4 regions of the Pantoea ananatis PA13 genome follow, and region 4 is predicted to be linked to each of the others. Evidence: riboswitches for the same ligand, from Rfam matches in the RefSeq annotation. Region 4 holds a riboswitch; each other region holds the start of a gene.
The links. Region 4 has a riboswitch for thiamine pyrophosphate ahead of thiC (phosphomethylpyrimidine synthase ThiC). Riboswitches for the same ligand answer to the same signal wherever they lie in the genome.
Positions count from the first base shown of each region.

Region 1: linked by a shared signal. The riboswitch ahead of thiM (hydroxyethylthiazole kinase) and the one ahead of thiC (phosphomethylpyrimidine synthase ThiC) in region 4 are both predicted to bind thiamine pyrophosphate.
Region 2: linked by a shared signal. The riboswitch ahead of thiB (thiamine ABC transporter substrate binding subunit) and the one ahead of thiC (phosphomethylpyrimidine synthase ThiC) in region 4 are both predicted to bind thiamine pyrophosphate.
Region 3: linked by a shared signal. The riboswitch ahead of PAGR_RS22745 (FAD-dependent oxidoreductase) and the one ahead of thiC (phosphomethylpyrimidine synthase ThiC) in region 4 are both predicted to bind thiamine pyrophosphate.

Region 1 covers NC_017554.1:1,637,570-1,642,038, reverse strand. The annotation lists gene PAGR_RS07750 (GntR family transcriptional regulator) at 1-570, shown strand, start outside; gene thiD (bifunctional hydroxymethylpyrimidine kinase/phosphomethylpyrimidine kinase) at 605-1,405, opposite strand; gene thiM (hydroxyethylthiazole kinase) at 1,392-2,192, opposite strand; TPP riboswitch at 2,224-2,320, opposite strand; gene PAGR_RS07735 (hypothetical protein) at 2,624-2,821, shown strand; gene PAGR_RS07730 (AEC family transporter) at 2,914-3,873, shown strand; gene ahpF (alkyl hydroperoxide reductase subunit F) at 3,921-4,469, opposite strand, start outside.
Region 2 covers NC_017554.1:3,786,290-3,790,758, forward strand. The annotation lists gene sgrR (HTH-type transcriptional regulator SgrR) at 1-1,282, shown strand, start outside; TPP riboswitch at 1,318-1,422, shown strand; gene thiB (thiamine ABC transporter substrate binding subunit) at 1,466-2,452, shown strand; gene thiP (thiamine/thiamine pyrophosphate ABC transporter permease ThiP) at 2,428-4,038, shown strand; gene thiQ (thiamine ABC transporter ATP-binding protein ThiQ) at 4,022-4,469, shown strand, end outside.
Region 3 covers NC_017553.1:269,656-274,124, forward strand. The annotation lists gene thiS (sulfur carrier protein ThiS) at 1-189, opposite strand, end outside; gene PAGR_RS22745 (FAD-dependent oxidoreductase) at 186-1,118, opposite strand; TPP riboswitch at 1,257-1,376, opposite strand; gene PAGR_RS22750 (AzlD domain-containing protein) at 1,435-1,755, opposite strand; gene PAGR_RS22755 (AzlC family ABC transporter permease) at 1,752-2,423, opposite strand; gene PAGR_RS22760 (helix-turn-helix domain-containing protein) at 2,518-3,066, shown strand; gene PAGR_RS22765 (ABC transporter ATP-binding protein) at 3,089-4,469, opposite strand, start outside.
Region 4 covers NC_017554.1:4,419,116-4,423,584, reverse strand. The annotation lists gene thiC (phosphomethylpyrimidine synthase ThiC) at 1-1,365, opposite strand, end outside; TPP riboswitch at 1,451-1,549, opposite strand; gene PAGR_RS20825 (Rsd/AlgQ family anti-sigma factor) at 1,730-2,233, opposite strand; gene nudC (NAD(+) diphosphatase) at 2,431-3,201, shown strand; gene hemE (uroporphyrinogen decarboxylase) at 3,242-4,312, shown strand; gene nfi (deoxyribonuclease V) at 4,312-4,469, shown strand, end outside.

The sequences.
Region 1 (4,469 bases), 1.8 Mb from region 4:
GAGGTTTCCACCCGGTTCAACCTCTCACGTCAGCCGGTGCGGGAAGCCTTTATCAAGCTCGCGGAAGCCGGTCTGGTTCAGATCCTGCCGCAGCGCGGCACCTTTGTGCGCAGGATCTCGGCTAAACGGGTCGAAGATGGTCGTTTCATTCGTGAGGCCGTGGAGATTGCCGTGGTCCGTCGCGCTGCTGAGGAAATCGCAGAGTCAGGGCTGATGGCGCTGGAGCATAACCTGCAACTGCAACGCATCACCGCTGCCCGTGGCGATAGCCAGATGTTCTTAAGCCTGGACGATGAGTTTCATCGCCTCATCGCTGAGAGCATCGGCTGTCCACTGGCGTGGGAAACGGTTGAAAACATCAAAGCCACCATGGATCGGGTACGCTATTTAACCCTGAATGACGTTGCGCCCGCCGAAACCCTGATAGAACAGCATGATGCTATTTTTGCGGCGCTGAAGGCAAACGATCCCGTCAAGGCTGAGGCGGCGTTGCGCCATCATTTGCAGGCCATGATGTTTTCGATCACCCCAGTCATCAAGCAAAACAGCGCCTGGTTTGAAGAGGATTAACGCCTTGCCAGTCTGCAAGGCGAAACACGATGGGCTACCACCACTGATGGAAATGGTGCACCGGCCCAATCCCGTTGCCCACTTCCAGCGAATCTGCCGCCAGTAATGCCTGCTGCAGCCAGGCTTTCGCTTCACTGATCGTCGCTTCCCAGCTGTCATGCCGGGGACGTAAGGCCGCGAGCGCGGCGGACAGTGTACAGCCAGTGCCGTGCGTATGACGCGTGTTTACCCGCACGCTGCTAAAGCGCTGACGCCCTGCCCGGGTCAGCAGCCAGTCCGGGCTTTCATCACCATCGAGATGACCGCCTTTCATCAGCACTGCCTGGCAGCCCAGCGCCAGTAGCGCTTCGCCCTGGGTGAGCATCTCATCTTCATTGAGGGCAACCTGGCATCCCAGCAGTGCAGCGGCTTCGGGCAGGTTTGGCGTAATCAATGACACCTGTGGCAATAAACGATCTCGCACACAGGCAATCGCATCCGGATTCAGCAGGGCATCGCCGCTTTTAGCCACCATCACCGTATCCAGCACCACAAAGGGAATTTCCCGCCGCTGCAGGCCATGGGCCACCCGCTCGACAATTTCTGTTTCAGACAGCATGCCAATCTTCGCACTGTCGATGCGCACATCATCCAGCACCGAGTCCAGCTGGGCGGTCACAAACTCTGGCGCAACAGGGTATACCGACTGCACGCCGCAGGTATTCTGCGCCACCAGCGCCGTGATCACACTGGTACCGTAAGCGCCCAGTGCAGAGAAGGTTTTCAGATCGGCCTGGATACCGGCCCCGCCGCTGGGATCGGTCCCCGCAATCGTCAGGGCATTAATGCGTTTCATCAGGTGCCTCCAGCGTCCAGAGTGCATCCAGGAAAGCAGGCGCAAAGCTACCCGGTCCATCTGCATCCTGCGCGGCCTTTTCTCCAGCCAGCGCCATCACCCGACAGGCGCAGGCGATGTTGATCAGTCGGTCACCTGTCAAACAGGCAAAGGCCGCAACCACCGCTGAAAGCGCACAGCCGGTGCCGACCACCCGCGTCATTAACGGCGAGCCGCCCGTAATCGCCCAAGTGCGCTGCCCATCGGTGACATAGTCTACTTCGCCGGTTACGACGACACAGGTATCAAAGGCTTTTGCCAGCTGTTGGGCTGCCTGCAGTGCGGCTTCGGCCGAATGCAGGCTGTCAACACCGCGTCCGCCTTCTGCCTGCTGCGCCAGCGCCAGAATCTCTGAGGCATTGCCGCGAACCACTGCAGGCGACTGCGCGAGTAGCTGCTTGCAAAACGCGGTGCGCAGCGTCAGCGCGCCGACCGCCACCGGATCCAGTGTCCAGGGCGTGCCCGCCTGGTTTGCTGCAAGCACCGCAGCCTGCATCGCTTGCTTACGATCGTGGGTTAGCGTACCGACATTGATAAGCAGCGCATCGGCAACCGCGCTAAACTGCGCCGCTTCTTCAGCGTCGATGACCATGGCCGGAGAGGCATTAAGGGCGAGTAAAACGTTAGCCGTTAGCGTTTGCACCACATCGTTGGTCATACAGTGCACCAGCGGTGACTGACGGCGAAATTGTTGCAGAATGGGCGCGCATTGCGCATCAGAAAGGTGTTGCGGTTGATGTGTCATCATAACTCCCAACCGGCGGACAAGAAGGCGAATGCGGTCAGGCATCAGACTTCCCTACGCTGGCATTATCCAGATCAGGTAATACGGGTTTTTCTCAGCCTTCACAAAGAAGGGCACCCCGAGTCGTGTTACGAACAAAAGCTTAAGTAAGCGCTCTGATTTAAGCAAGGCTCTTATTATTTTTTCGATTTGATATGCAAAGCTTTTGCATGATCTCGATCAACCACCAACTTCACAAAAAAAGGCTTAATGCTGCGGGCTCTAAATTTGCACGTAATAGCCGCGAAAGCCGTTTCGCTATTTAACAATAATATTCGCCCCTGTTACATCATCTATTAATAAATTAAACCTGCCAAAAACATCGCACCCTAAAAGTAAACGCATAAACGTAAAAAACAAATAAACAGAGCACTTCATACTTTACAGGAAGCATGATGCGATTCTTAGCGCTTATTCCTCATCGTCACCGATGGACCGACATTAGTATCACCCGTCAGGGTGCGGTTTCTCCTTCTGGCCGATATTATTATTCCACCTATCTTTCTGCCCGCTGCCAACGTTGCGATACGGTTATCCATCGGGTTTATTACCGCGATATCAGTGATGATCAGGCGCGTCGCTGGCTGGGATGATCTGGCTGACCGCGCGCCCTGTTTTGCCAGGTTACGTGGTTGAAGCAATTTGATAGTCTTGCGGTTACTGAGTCACTGGATTGCTTACACTTATGCCATTCCTGCTGGATACACTAGGACACCAGATCTACCTTTCCGCCCCGCTATTTATCCTGATTTTTCTGGGATTCTGCCTTATCCGGTTTGGCAGATGGCCCGTTACCGTCAGCGAAGGCATGAACCGTTTTGTGTTCAATGTCGCCCTGCCCTGCATGCTGTTTCGCATCATGAGTGATTTTTATAACAGTCCACCGGTCGATGTACGCCTGCTGCTGGCGTTTTTTGGCAGTTGCCTGTTGGTCTTCATTGTGGGACGGATTGTCGCATCGCGCCTGTTTCAGTTGGATGGCGTAGCCGGATCGGTTTTTGCCCTGGGCGGCGTGTTCTCGAACAACGTGATGCTGGGGATTCCGGTTGCTACCGTCCTGCTTGGCCAAGCGGCACTCCCCTCCGTCGCGCTGGTGCTGGTGTTTAACAGCCTGATTCTCTGGACCTTGCTGACGGTATCGGTGGAGTGGTCCAAACAGGGCAGTTTCTCACTGGGGGGCTTTAAACGAACCTTGATCAGCGTGCTGAAAAACCCATTAATCATCGGTATTTTGTCCGGCACGACCTGGAGTCTGCTACAGAGGCCGCTTCCCGTTATTGCCGCTGAACCCTTACGCATGCTGGCATCGATTGCCGCGCCTCTGTCCCTGATTACCCTTGGCATGAGCCTGGCGCACTACCGGATTCGGGAAGGCTTAAAAGAGAGTTACACCATCTGTGCGTTGAAACTGATTCTGCAACCGCTGTGCGTCTGGGCTATTGCCTGGCTGACCGGGTTACCTGCGCTGGAAAGCAAAGTGGTGGTGCTGCTGGGATCCATGGCGGTGGGCGTGAACGTCTATCTGATGTCGCAGAAATTTAATGTGATAACCGGACCGACGGCCGCGAGCATGCTGTTTTCCACGCTTTTTGCTGCCATTACTACACCGTTATGGATGATGCTGATGACGCTGGCCGGATATTAAAAAGCCCCGCAACACAGGTTACAGGGCTTTCGTCTTACGCGTAAAACTTAGTGCGCAGGCTGGGTGCGAATCAGGTAATCAAACGCGCTCAGTGAGGCTTTTGATCCTTCACCGCTGGCGATGATGATCTGCTTATAAGGAACGGTGGTGCAGTCCCCTGCGGCGAAAACGCCTTTCAGGCTGGTTTCGCATTTCGCATCGATCATGATTTCGCCCATCTTGTTGCGCTCAACCGCGCCTTCCAGCCAGTTGGTGTTAGGCAGCAGACCGATCTGCACGAAAATGCCCGACAGCGCCAGCTCATGAGTAGTCTGGTTAGTGCGATCCAGATATTGCAGGCCCGTCACCTTACTGCCATCGCCTTTCACTTCCGTGGTTTGTGCATTCAGAATCACATCCACGTTTTTCAGGCTGCGCAGTTTGTCCTGCAGCACTTTATCTGCACGCATTTCACTGGCGAACTCCAGCAGCGTCACGTGTTCAACAATGCCCGCCAGATCGATTGCGGCTTCTACGCCAGAGTTACCGCCGCCAATGACCGCCGTGCGTTTGCCTTTAAACAGCGGGCCGTCGCAGTGTGGGCAGTACGTCACGCC
Region 2 (4,469 bases), 630 kb from region 4:
TCGCCCTCTGCTGAATCTGTTACCCGGTTCGCCCCTGCGCCGTTCGGAAACCCATATTGCCCGCCAGATCTTTAGCGGCCTGACGCGCATAAATGAGGAAAAGGGGGAAATCGAGGCCGATATCGCCCATCACTGGCAGCAAACATCCGATCTCCACTGGCGCTTTTATTTACGTCCTGCCATTCGTTTTCATCATGGCCGGGAGCTGGACATGGCCGATGTGATCGCAAGCCTGGAACGCCTGCGTCAGTATCCCCTGTTTTCTCATATCCAACGGCTCGACTCACCGGCCCCCTGGACCCTGGATATCTATCTGGATCAGCCCGACAGCTGGCTGCCCTGGCTGCTGGGCAGCGTCAGCGCCATGATTCTGCCACGGGAATGGCCTGAAATTCGCGATTTTGCCCGTCAACCTGTGGGAACAGGTCCTTATCGGGTCGTCCGTAATCAGCACAGCCAGTTGAAGATAGAAGCGTTTGACGACTACTTTGGCTATCGCGCGCTGATCGATGATGTGTCGGTGTGGGTACTGCCAGAGATCAGTGACGAGCTGGTTTATGCAGGGGTTCGCCTGCAGGGCGAAAAAGCCGATGAGAAACAGGAAGAGAGCCGGCTTGAAGAAGGTTGCTACTATTTACTGTTCGATCAGCGTTCAGAAAAAATGGCCGATCGAGACATTCGACGCTGGCTCAGCGACCTGCTTAACCCGATTGCACTCCTCAATAATGCGGGCAGGGGTTATCAGCGCTACTGGTTCCCGGCTTACGGCCTGCTACCCCGCTGGCACCATCGCCGCGATCTGACCCCAGTGGACAAACCGGCGGGCCTCACGAGCCTGACGTTAACCTGGTATAACCAGCATATTGAGCATGTCAGTATTACGGATGCCTTACGTCCGTTGCTGGCAGAACAGGGCGTTACGTTGAACACCCGGGAAGTCAGTTACGAAAGCTGGCATCAGGGCGAAGGCGAGAGTGATATCTGGCTGGGCAGCGTCAATTTTACCCTGCCCCTCGAATATTCCCTGTTTGCCCTGTTATACGAAACGCCGTTGATGCAGCACTGTCTGCCTGTTAACTGGCAGCAGGATGCCACGCGCTGGCGTGAAAAAACGCTCTCCCTCGCTGAATGGGGTAAATATCTGGTGGAAAATAGCTGGCTTCATCCGCTGTTTCATCACTGGCTGCTGCTGGAGGGCCAGCGCAGTATGCGCGGCGTGCGGATGAATACATTGGGCTGGTTTGATTTTAAATCCGCCTGGTTTGCCCCGCCTACGCTGTGAGCCTTTCCCCTTGCGCATTTAATGACTAGAATGTGGCGTTCTCAACGGGGTGCCCCTTTCCACAGTGTCAGGGCGCTGAGAAATACCCGTCGAACCTGAATCGGTTAATACCGACGTAGGGATTTGAGAGGTTGTTTTGCTCAGATCCTTTGCGACTCAACCCTGCCGCCCTAGGAGCGCAAAGTGTTAAAAAACGTCCTGCCCGTGCTGCTGTTACTTTCTGCCCCGGTCTTTGCGGCCAAACCTGTCCTGACGGTTTACACCTACGACGCCTTTTCCGCTGACTGGGGGCCGGGTCCGGCCGTCAAAAAAGCCTTTGAAGCCCAGTGCGGTTGCGAGCTGAAATTTGTCGCGCTGGAAGACGGTGTTTCGCTGCTGAACCGTGTACGTATGGAAGGCAAGAACACAAAGGCCGATGTGGTACTAGGCCTGGATAACAACCTTCTGCAGGCCGCGCAGCAAACCGGCCTGTTTGCCAAAAGCGACGTGGATACCCGTGAGCTGCAGGTGCCCGGCGGCTGGAAGGACACCACCTTTGTGCCGTTCGATTACGGTTATTTCGCATTCGTGTACAACAAAAACACGCTAAAAAATCCCCCTACAAGCCTGAAAGAACTGGTCGAAAGCCCAGAGAAATGGCGCGTGATTTATGAAGATCCTCGCACCAGCACGCCAGGCCTTGGCCTGCTGCTGTGGATGCAAAAGGTTTACGGGGACAACGCGCCTGAGGCCTGGCAAAAGCTGGCGAAGAAAACCGTCACGGTCACCAAAGGCTGGAGTGAAGCCTACGGCCTGTTTCTTAAAGGCGAGAGCGATCTGGTGCTGAGCTATACCACGTCACCGGCTTATCACATCATTGAAGAGAAAAAAGATAACTATGCTGCGGCATCCTTCGCCGAAGGCAACTATCTGCAGGTTGAGGTGGCCGCCCGACTGGCGAACAGCAAGCAGCCCAAACTGGCAGAACAGTTTATGCAATTCATGGTTACGCCAGCCTTTCAGAACACCATCCCTACCGGGAACTGGATGTATCCGGTGATCAAAACTGACCTGCCCGCCGGGTTTGCCTCGCTCAGCGTGCCGAAGACAACATTGCAGTTTTCACCGGAAGAGGTTGCCAGCCACCGTTCGCAATGGGTTAGCCAATGGCAACGCGCCGTCAGCCGTTAATCCCTTTCTGGCTGATTCCGGGTTCGCTCGCCACGCTGCTGCTCTGCAGCGTGGCGCTGCTGGCCTTCACAGCACTGTGGATGGCGGCGCCAGCGACCGACTGGCGGTCTGTCCTGCAGGATACGTACCTGCATCATGTTATTGGCTTTTCGTTTAAGCAGGCGCTGCTGTCCGCCCTGCTCTCCTTGCTGCCGGCCATTCCACTGTCCCGAGCCCTTTATCGGCGGCGCTTTCCCGGACGTCAGGTGTTGCTGCGCCTGTGCGCCATGACGCTGGTTCTGCCCGTGCTGGTGGCCGTATTCGGCCTGCTCACCGTCTATGGTCGGGTGGGCTGGCTGGCGCAGCTTTGCGCCTGGCTTGGCGTGGACTATCACTTCTCGCCTTACGGGCTTCAGGGAATTTTACTGGCCCATGTGTTTTTCAACCTGCCGCTGGCCACGCGCCTGATGCTGCAGGCGCTGGAAAGCATTCCTGCCGAACAGCGTCAGCTTGCTGCCCAACTGAACATACGTGGCTGGCATCATTTCCGGCTGCTTGAATGGCCCTGGCTGCGCCGCCAGCTCCTGCCCACCGGGGCATTAATCTTTATGCTCTGTTTTGCCAGTTTTGCCACCGTGCTATCGCTGGGTGGCGGGCCGCAGGCGACCACCATCGAACTGGCCATCTTCCAGGCGTTAAGCTATGACTACGATCCGGGCCGCGCGGCGCTCCTGGCGCTGATTCAGCTCAGCTGCTGCCTGGTGCTGGTGCTCCTCAGCCAGCGCTTCAGCAACGCCATTCCGGCGGGTAGCCCGCAACTGCACGGCTGGCGCGATCCTCAGGATTCCACGCTGGCCCGCGTCAGCGACGCCGCCATCATCTTTTTCGCCCTGCTGCTGCTGCTGCCGCCGCTGCTGGCGGTGATCGTAAATGGTCTGGATGGCGGGCTTCGGGGCGCGATACAGCAACCGGCGTTATGGCAGGCAACGTTGACCTCGTTACGTATCGCGCTCGGCGCCGGCGTGCTGTGTCTGGTCCTGACCACCATGCTGTTGTGGAGCAGCCGGGAGCTGCGCCTGCGGCGGCATACACTCGCCGCACAGATCATGGACACCAGCGGCATGCTGATTTTGGCAATGCCCGGTATCGTGCTGGCAACCGGCTTTTTCCTGCTACTGAACGCCACGACCGGCTTGCCGGACTCCGCGGATGGCGTGGTGATCTTTGCCAATGCGTTAATCGCGATTCCCTACGCGTTGAAAGTGCTGGAAAACCCGATGCGGGATATCGCTGAACGTTACGCCCACCTGTGCGGGGCACTGGGCATCAGCGGCTGGAACCGCCTGTGGCTGATTGAACTCCGGGCGTTGAAACGTCCGCTGGCGCAGGCGCTGGCGTTTGCCTGCGTGCTGTCGATTGGTGATTTTGGCATCGTGGCGCTGTTTGGTAATGCCGATTTCCGCACGCTGCCGTTCTACCTTTATCAGCAGATAGGCGCCTATCGCGGTGCCGATGGCGCCGTTACTGCACTGTTATTGCTGCTACTCTGCCTGTCTCTGTTCACCTTGATGGAAAAATTACCGGGCCGCCATGCTGACACTGAATAATCTGACTTACCTGTATCAGCATTTGCCGATGCGTTTTTCCCTTCACGCCGGGCGCGGCGAACGACTGGCGATTCTCGGCCCAAGCGGGGCAGGTAAAAGTACGTTATTAAACCTGATTGCCGGTTTTCTGCCCGTCAGCCAGGGCAGCCTGACGATTAACGATGTTGACCATACGAATAGCGTGCCCGCCCAGCGCCCGGTATCAATGCTGTTTCAGGAAAATAACCTGTTTCCGCACCTGAGCGTAGAACAGAACCTGGGGCTGGGCTTACATCCCGGTCTGAAGCTGACCTCAGATCAGCGCCAGCAGGTGACGACCATTGCGCAGCAGGTCGGACTCAGTGAGATGCTGTCACGCCTGCCGGGCCAGCTCTCGGGAGGACAACGCCAGCGCGTTGCCCTGGCACGCTGTTTACTGCGCGATCGCCCGG
Region 3 (4,469 bases), on a different replicon from region 4:
CTGCATCGGCGATAACACTTCAAGACGACAACCCGCCACAAGCGGCTCTGAGGAATAGCGCTCCCGAGGAACAAATTCGCCATTCACGGCACTGGCGACACAGCCAGCATCGATATGTTGTTCCACGAGTAATTCAGCCAGCGTGCGGGCTTCGGTTTCAATAGCAAGGCCGTTCAGTTCTATTTTCATCGCACTCCCTCGGACGTCAGTTGTTGCATAAGCTTCTCGGCCATCATCGGGGCCAGCAGGAAGCCGTGACGGTACATGCCGTTAATGGAAAAAATGCCATTTTCATAACGCACTTCGGGCAGATTGTGGCGGTAAGCCGGACGCAAACCTGTGCCGCTTTCAATAATGCGTGCTTCGGCGAGGGCGGGATGGATGCTGTAGGCTGCGCTTAACAGTTCCATCATAGCGCGCGCGCTGATTGGGCTGTCATCCTGGCTTTCGACCATGGTCGCGCCCAGCATAAAATGCCCCTGAGCCCTGGGCACCAGATAACAGGGAAAACGCGGGTGCAGCAGGCGAACAGGACGGGAAAACGTTATTTCGTCGGTGTGGAGAATAACCATTTCACCGCGCACGGCACGCAATTCCGGTTGGGATTGCCGGGCATGAATACCCCGGCAATCGATAATTTTCCCGCTGGGTTTACACGGGTGAAACCGGACCCCCGCATTCAGTAAACGCGTTTGTAATTGTTGCATTGCCAGCCGGGGATCAAGATGACCTTCTGCGGCAAAGAACAAGCCACGGGCAAAACGGTCTTCCAGCGCAGGTTCAATCTCTGCCGGCGTCACCCACTGATGTGATGAGGTCATGTTAGCGAAACGCGTTAACTCAGCACTGTCGCGCGGGGGCGCAATCACCAGGGTACCCTGCTGTTCCACGCCGCTGACCCTGGCCGACCACCATGCCGCAGCATACTGACCCCAGTCAACGACCTGCTGTGGCGCACTTTCCGCTTCGCACCAGGGCGCCAGCATACCGCCAGCCCAGTGCGATGCCGCGCGGCAGTCCGGTAAGGTAATGATTTCGACAGGTTCACCTTGCTCCGCCAGTAGCGTGGCGATACACAATCCGGACACGCCGCTGCCGAGCACTGACCAGCGGCTCATTGCCAGCCAACCTGACAGGATAACATCAGAAACAGGATTTTCACTTTGGCCTCTCTGTTAACAGTCAGAGACCCGTGATACAAGAAGGGAAAAAGCATGAGCCCGACAAAAGCAGACTCTGCGGCAAGTATCTGCCTGGGGCAAAGATACCCGTCTTCCTACGCCAGTATCAACTGGGTCAGGTTCTAAGGGTCGCTAAGCCGCGCATTGCGCTATTAGCCTCTCAGTCTCTTTGGCGAGACTCCCCTGACGGGTTCTAGTTTTATTTTAAGCCGCGCCTTACGTCAAGGCTGATGCAGCAATTTGTCGTTAGCGACTAAGGCACATTCAGGTAACGCAGCAGAGCGGTCATACAGGCTGCGCCCAAAATGATGGCGATCAGCGGCGCCCTGCGCCAGGCGAGAAAAATGGCAAACGACACGCCCAGCAGCCTTGCCATCCCGGCAAAATGCTGACCTTCGAACAACGTGGTGGTGGCTGCAACGGCCAGTAACAGTACCGTGGCCGCATCGGATAACACATTTTGCGTGCGCTCACTGACAGGCAACCGGTTACCCAGTTTGACGCCCGCATAACGAATGGCATAGGTTCCGGCAGCCAGCAAGGCAATGCCTGCAACTATCATCGGATGATTCATTTACGCGATCTCCACGTAAGCAGCCCTAACAACGAAAACAGAACAGGCATCCCTGCTGGAACAAATGGCGTGACCGCCAGCGACAGCACGGCGCCGGTAGCAGCAGGAATGCGGGTTCGGGGTTTGCGTAACGCCGGGAAGATGAGTGCGATAAGAATGGCGGGAAACACGGCATCCAGACCGATGACGGAAATATTCGGGATAAACTGGCCAATCGCGGCCCCGAGCATGACGGTGAACGGCCAGATCAATCCGATACCGATGCCGCACAGCCAAAACGCACTGCGGCGTTGAGCCATCTGCGGCTGAGAGATGCCGAACACCACACTTTCATCGTTCATAATGTGACAGCCGAGCGCCCCCCGCCAGCCTCTGCCCACTAAGTCTTTAACCGCAATGCCAAAGGGAAGATGGCGGGCGTTGACCAGCAAACCTGCCGCCGCCGCGGTTAACGGACTGCCACCGCCGGCAACGATGCCAATAAATAAGAATTCCGATGCGCCAGCCAGCACCAGCGTTGATAACGCCAGCGGTACCCAAAACGGAAAGCCATCAGCAGTGGCGAGCGACCCGTAAGACAGGCCGACAATGCCATCTGCGATACAGACCAGAAAAATTGCTTTTATAACGCCTTTATCCAGCGTGAATTTTTTTGCCAGCATCAACATCGAATCCCATAACGAACGATAAATCCATTATAATGAACATCGGATATGCATTACAAGACGAACGATACGTTCATTTTAACGAACAGGAAAAGTGATGAGCACGCCCATTGATATCATTGCCCGAGGTTTAGTAAGAGAACGCCAGCGTGCCGGCCTGACGCTGGCTGAAGTTGCTCGCCGGGCGGGGATTGCAAAATCGACCCTGTCTCAGCTTGAAGCCGGTAACGGCAATCCGGGTATTGAGACGTTGTGGTCGCTGTGTGTCGCGCTCAATATTCCATTTGCACGCCTGATGGAGCCGGAAACGAACCGGTTACAGGTTATTCGCCGCGGAGAAGGCCCCACGGTGGCTGCTGAGCAGGCTGATTACAAAGCCGTCTTACTGGCAACCTGTCCACCGGGCGCACGACGGGATATCTATCTGCTGCACATACAGCCCGGAAGCGAACGCTGCTCACAGCCGCATTCACCGAATACCATCGAACATTTAATTTTGACGCAAGGGCGCGCAGAGGTTGGGCCGGTTGATTCACCCGTTGAGCTTGAGGTAGGCGATTACATCAGCTACCCGGGCGACACTGAGCATATTTTTCGTGCGCTTGAGCCAGATACGCTGGCTGTGCTGGTCATGGAGCATGTGTGAAGGCAGGTTTCCCTGCCTTCGGTTAAATACAGACTTCCTGGGCTATTGCGGCGCTCTGGCTGAGGGAAGCCAGTGAGATAACACGATGCGCGCTTTTCTCCAGTAAGGCGAGATCGTGGCTGACCAGCAAAATGGCGCAGCGTTGCTGTGTTGCCAGTTCGCTAATCAACGCCAGCGTCTGCTGCTGAACGACAGGATCCAGGCGCGACGTCGGCTCATCCGCGAATAAAAACACAGGGTCCAGTAACATCACCCTGAGCAGTGAAAAGCGCTGAAGCTCGCCGCCTGACAAACCTGAAGCCGGACGGTTCAGCAACGCGTGCGCTAATCCCAGTTGTGCCATCAGTTCATCACGTCGTTTCACCGTGGCGTGGTTCAGCCGCAGAACATCATCGATAACTCTGGCCATCGCGATGTCAGGTGGAAATATGGCTGAGGGATCCTGATAAAGTTTTTGGTAACGTAACCTACTGGCAGCCCCTGGACGCACGACCTTGCCCGAATCGGGCGTTATCAAACCGCATAGCGTATCCCCCAGGCTACTTTTACCGCAGCCGCTTTCGCCATAAAGCCCCACGATTTCACCGGCCCGGAAGATTAGCGAGGCATTGTGAAACAGTTGCTTCCCTGACCGTTTCAGAGAAAGGCCCTCTGTCTGTAACACGATGGTTTCATCACAGGGTACTCGCGAGCCTGGCGCCCAGGCCTCAGGATCGGCCGCCAACAGCAGTTGGGTGTAAGGCGCTTGTGGACGGTATAACACCTGCCCGGCGCTGCCCTGCTCAACGACTTTGCCTTTATGCATCACCATGACCTCACCACCTAACTGCCGGGCCAGTGCAATGTCGTGCGTGATCGTCAGCAAGGTTTCACCCTGAGCCACCGCCGTATTTAACAGGTTACCCATTTCATCCCGCCGCGCGACGTCCAGCCCTTTAGTCGGCTCGTCTGCAATCAGCAGCGTCGCGCCCCCCGCGCGAGCAGCCGCGAAGCAAACCCGCTGGGCCATTCCCCCTGAAAGCTGCCAGGGAAAACGCGCAGAGGCATGCGCAAGCCCCAGTTGGTCGAGTGCCTGTGCCGCGGCCTGTTGTGCATCCCTCCTGGCTAAGCCCCGCACGTACCGGTAACCTTCCATGACCTGAGCGCTGACACGCATTGTTGGATCGAGCGCCAGCCCGGGTTCCTGGGGCAAAGACGCGATGCGATGCCCCCACTGAGCGCGAAGACGGGCCAGATCGGTTTGGAGATCATAACGTTGTCCGTCAATCTCAACCGTGCCTGTGGCACGGAGTCCTTCTGGTAACGCCCCCATGATGGCCTGGGCGAACAGACTTTTTCCCGATCCGGTTTCGCCCACCAGCGTCATGGGTTTGCCCGGCTGAATGACCATGCTCACGGGCTCG
Region 4 (4,469 bases):
GCAATGTTCCAGTTGTTCGGTCATGTTGCGACGGATCATTTGCATGGGAATATGGCCGGGGCCCTCAATCATCACCTGCACGTCGTATTCCCAGGCAACTTTCGTCAGCTCACCTAAGGTGTGCAGTTCCGCAAACTGCGCTTCGTCATTGGCATCCTGAATCGATCCCGGACGCAGGCCGTCACCCAGTGATAATGAGATGTCGTAGGCCGCACAAATTTCACAGATGTCGCGGAAGTGCTCATACAGGAAGCTCTCTCTGTGATGCGACAGGCACCACTTCGCCATAATGGAACCACCACGCGAGACAATCCCAGTCAGGCGTTTCGCGGTCATGGGCACATAGCGCAGCAGCACGCCTGCATGAATCGTAAAATAATCCACACCCTGCTCGGCCTGTTCCAGCAATGTGTCGCGGAAAATTTCCCAGTTCAGATCTTCTGCCACACCGTTAACTTTCTCAAGCGCCTGATAGATCGGTACCGTACCGATAGGCACCGGGCTGTTACGCAAAATCCATTCACGGGTTTCGTGGATATAGCGGCCGGTGGAAAGATCCATGACGGTATCGGCGCCCCAACGCGTTGACCACACCAGCTTTTCAACCTCTTCTTCAATCGAGGAGGTCACGGCTGAGTTGCCGATATTGGCATTCACTTTCACCAGAAAGTTACGCCCGATGATCATGGGTTCGGATTCGGGATGGTTAATATTTGCCGGAATAATAGCGCGCCCGGCAGCCACTTCCTGACGCACAAACTCAGGGGTAATATTTTCTGGCAGATGGGCGCCAAAGCTGTGCCCCGGATGCTGCTGCAGCAGCACCTCGCCGCGGATGCGTTCCCGGCCCATATTTTCCCGCAGCGCGATAAACTCCATCTCCGGCGTAATTATGCCCCGACGAGCATAATGGAGCTGGGTAACGCAGTGGCCTGCCTTCGCACGGCGTGGTGTGGGCAGGTGTTCAAAACGCAAGTGATCCAGGCCGTCATCGGCCAGCCGCTGTTGCGTGTAGGCAGAGCTGATTTGCACCAGATTTTCGCTGTCATTCCGCTCTTCAATCCAGCGCGCCCGCAGTTTATCCAACCCCCGATGCACGTCGATTTGTGCGGCGGGATCGCCATAGGCACCGGCCGTATCGTAAACCGGAACGGGCTCATTCTCCTCATAAACCGGCGCTTCTTTACTGCCGCTGGTCAGGGTAGGGCTGAGTTGAATTTCCCGCATTGGGACACGGATATCATCGCGGCTGCCGGTAAGCCAGATACGTTTTGAATTAGGGAAGGCGCTGCCGCCCTGAAGAGAGTCAATGAATTCCTGTGCCTGAGCACGTTGTTCGCGACGGGTCGTTTTAGCAGTAGACATAGCAATATTCCAGTAAGAGGGAAGGTTGCTTGTCCGGAGTTCGGAAGGAGTAACGGCACTGCTGACACCATTCGGTGGCGTACCGTATAAATTTACTCTTGTTCCCTTCGCAGGTTCTAACCTGATCAGGTTCCGCGGATCCCGAATTAACGGTCTCAGCCCTTAGGCACTCCGACAAGATGAGGTTTCAACGATTTCGCTACGGCGCCCGCTCGGCTTCACCCGGGAAAAAGGGATAGCATGAACAGCGCCCGTAGATGACGTATCAACCGTAAACACCGACTACGTTCGGCGTTAAACGTAAAGCCCACTCAGCATAAGGGGGCTTTTGGCTAATCACAAGTCTTTTACAATCGATTAGGTTTTAGGCGGGGCGGGCAATTTCGCTGTCGTTAGCCACGGGCGGGGTCAGGTGATTATCCCATGCCATCTGGATGAGTTTGTCCTCAAGCGTAAAGCGTCCTTCCAAGGCTTCTCCGACCTCCGATAGCGCATTCTGAAAGGTGACGTAGTTATCGTCATCGATCGCCTGCTGCAGGTGTCCGTCATACAGCTTCATCAGTTGTTCGGTGTTGGCTTCCAGCGAGGGATAAATCTGCGTTGCTGCCAACAGCGGACTGGTACCGTCCATTTCTCCGATCAGGCGTTGATAGAGGCTGAAGTGGCCGGATGAAAGATAATCGACCAGATTATGGCAAAAGTTATCAAGTGCCTGTTCATCCAGACGCGTCAGTGCCTCTTTCTTTGGCTTGATACCGACCAAATGGTAATAAGAAACCAGTAACTGGCGGCGAGCGGCCAGCCATGAATCGACCAGTTCATTACTGCCACCTACGCGTTTGGTCAGAACGTCTAACTGGTTGAGCATAGTTAACTCCGTATGAGTTATGCACCTTCATATTTCAGATTAGCGATGCGTCAAGTGCGCTTGTTTTCCACGAGCCTGCCGGGGAGAAATAAGCGTGTTGTCGTCTTGCAACCAGAATTATTTGGGTATAGTTGTTCATCTACACACTTAACATCGGGACTTCAGCGTGCGGGTTGACGCTAAGGATGACGAAATAAATGCAATGCGAAATTTCAAGCGTAGACGCTGGATGGTGGATTGTCAGCAGTGAACAAAAAATTTGGTTACCGCAAGGAGACCTGCCTCACGGTAATGCGCAGCATTTTGGCCTGACGGGTCATCAGGGGCGCGTAATTGGCGAATGGCAGGGGGAGAATGTCTGGCTGATTTGCGAAACACGTTCGGAGGATATGCTGTCTTTGCGGCAGTTACTTAACGAAGATCCGGGACTGTTTCAGTTGGCAGGGCGCGGTGTACAGCTGGCCGAATTTTATCGCTCTCACCGCTGGTGTGGCTACTGCGGCCATGAGATGCACGCCAGCAAGCGTGAATTTGCCTGCCTGTGCAGCCACTGCCGTGAACGCTACTATCCACAGATTGCGCCCTGCATTATCGTCGCCATTCGCCGGGGGGACGAGATCCTGCTGGCTAACCATGCGCGCCAGCGTAATAACATTTACACTGTGCTGGCCGGTTTCGTCGAAGTAGGCGAAACCATTGAACAGGCCGTCGCGCGCGAGGTAATGGAAGAGAGCAACGTGCGTGTCAGGAATGTCCGCTATGTCACCTCGCAGCCCTGGCCTTTCCCGCAGTCTCTGATGATGGCGTTTATGGCGGAATATGATGGCGGCGAGTTACAACATGACGGCAAAGAGCTGCTGGACGCCGGATGGTTCCGCTTTGATGCGCTGCCTTTACTGCCGCCGCCCGGTACCGTCGCCCGTCGATTAATTGAAGATACGGTGGCCCTCTGCCGCGCTGAGGCGTGAGAGTGCTACACTACTCGCTTGATACCGAGAGAGTCCTGAGATGAGTGAACTGAAGAACGACCGTTATTTGCGCGCCCTGTTACGCCAGCCTGTAGATGTCACCCCCGTATGGATGATGCGGCAAGCCGGGCGTTATTTGCCGGAATATAAGGCAACGCGCGCCCAGGCAGGCGATTTTATGTCGCTGTGCAAAAATGCCGAACTGGCCTGCGAAGTCACCCTGCAACCCCTGCGTCGCTTTAAGCTGGATGCGGCGATCCTCTTCAGTGATATTCTCACCATCCCTGATGCAATGGGGCTGGGTTTATACTTCGAAACAGGCGAAGGCCCGTGCTTCTCCAACCCGATTACCTGCCGTGCTGATGTCGATCGCCTGCCGGTGCCCGATCCTGAACAGGAGCTGGGTTACGTGATGAATGCGGTACGCACCATCCGTAAAAACCTCAACGGCGAAGTACCATTGATAGGCTTCTCAGGCAGCCCCTGGACGCTGGCGACCTATATGGTTGAAGGGGGAAGCAGCAAAGCCTTCACCAAGATCAAAAAAATGATGTATGCCGAGCCTGCCACGCTGCACGCCATGCTGGATAAGCTGGCCGACAGTGTCATCCTCTATCTTAATGCCCAGATCCGCGCCGGTGCGCAGTCGGTGATGGTCTTTGACACCTGGGGCGGCGTGTTAACCGGGAACGACTATCGTGAGTTCTCGCTTTACTACATGCATAAAATTGTCGACAGCGTGCTTCATGAGAACGAAGGACGTCGTGTGCCCATCACCTTGTTTACCAAGAATGGTGGCCAGTGGCTGGAAGCCATTGCTGAAACGGGCTGTGATGCACTAGGTCTGGACTGGACTATCGATATCAGTGAAGCCCGCCGCCGTGTCGGCCACAAAGTTGCTTTGCAGGGCAATATGGATCCTTCCATGCTCTATGCACCCCCGGCGCGAATTGAGCAGGAAGTGGCAACGATTCTGGAAGGATTCGGCCAGGGTGAAGGCCACGTTTTCAATCTGGGACACGGCATCCATCAGGATGTTCCACCCGAGCATGCCGGCGTATTTGTTGAGGCGGTGCACCGTCTGTCACGCCAGTATCATTCGGCGTCATAATGGATATCGCCGCTCTTCGCGCGGAGCAACGCCAACGGGCCGCAGAAGTCGTACGGCAGGATGATTTTGACGTGCTGCCGCCACGCTTTATTGGTGGCGCAGACGTCGGTTTTGAGCAGGAAGGCGCAGTGACGCGTGCGGCACTGGTTATTCTTGA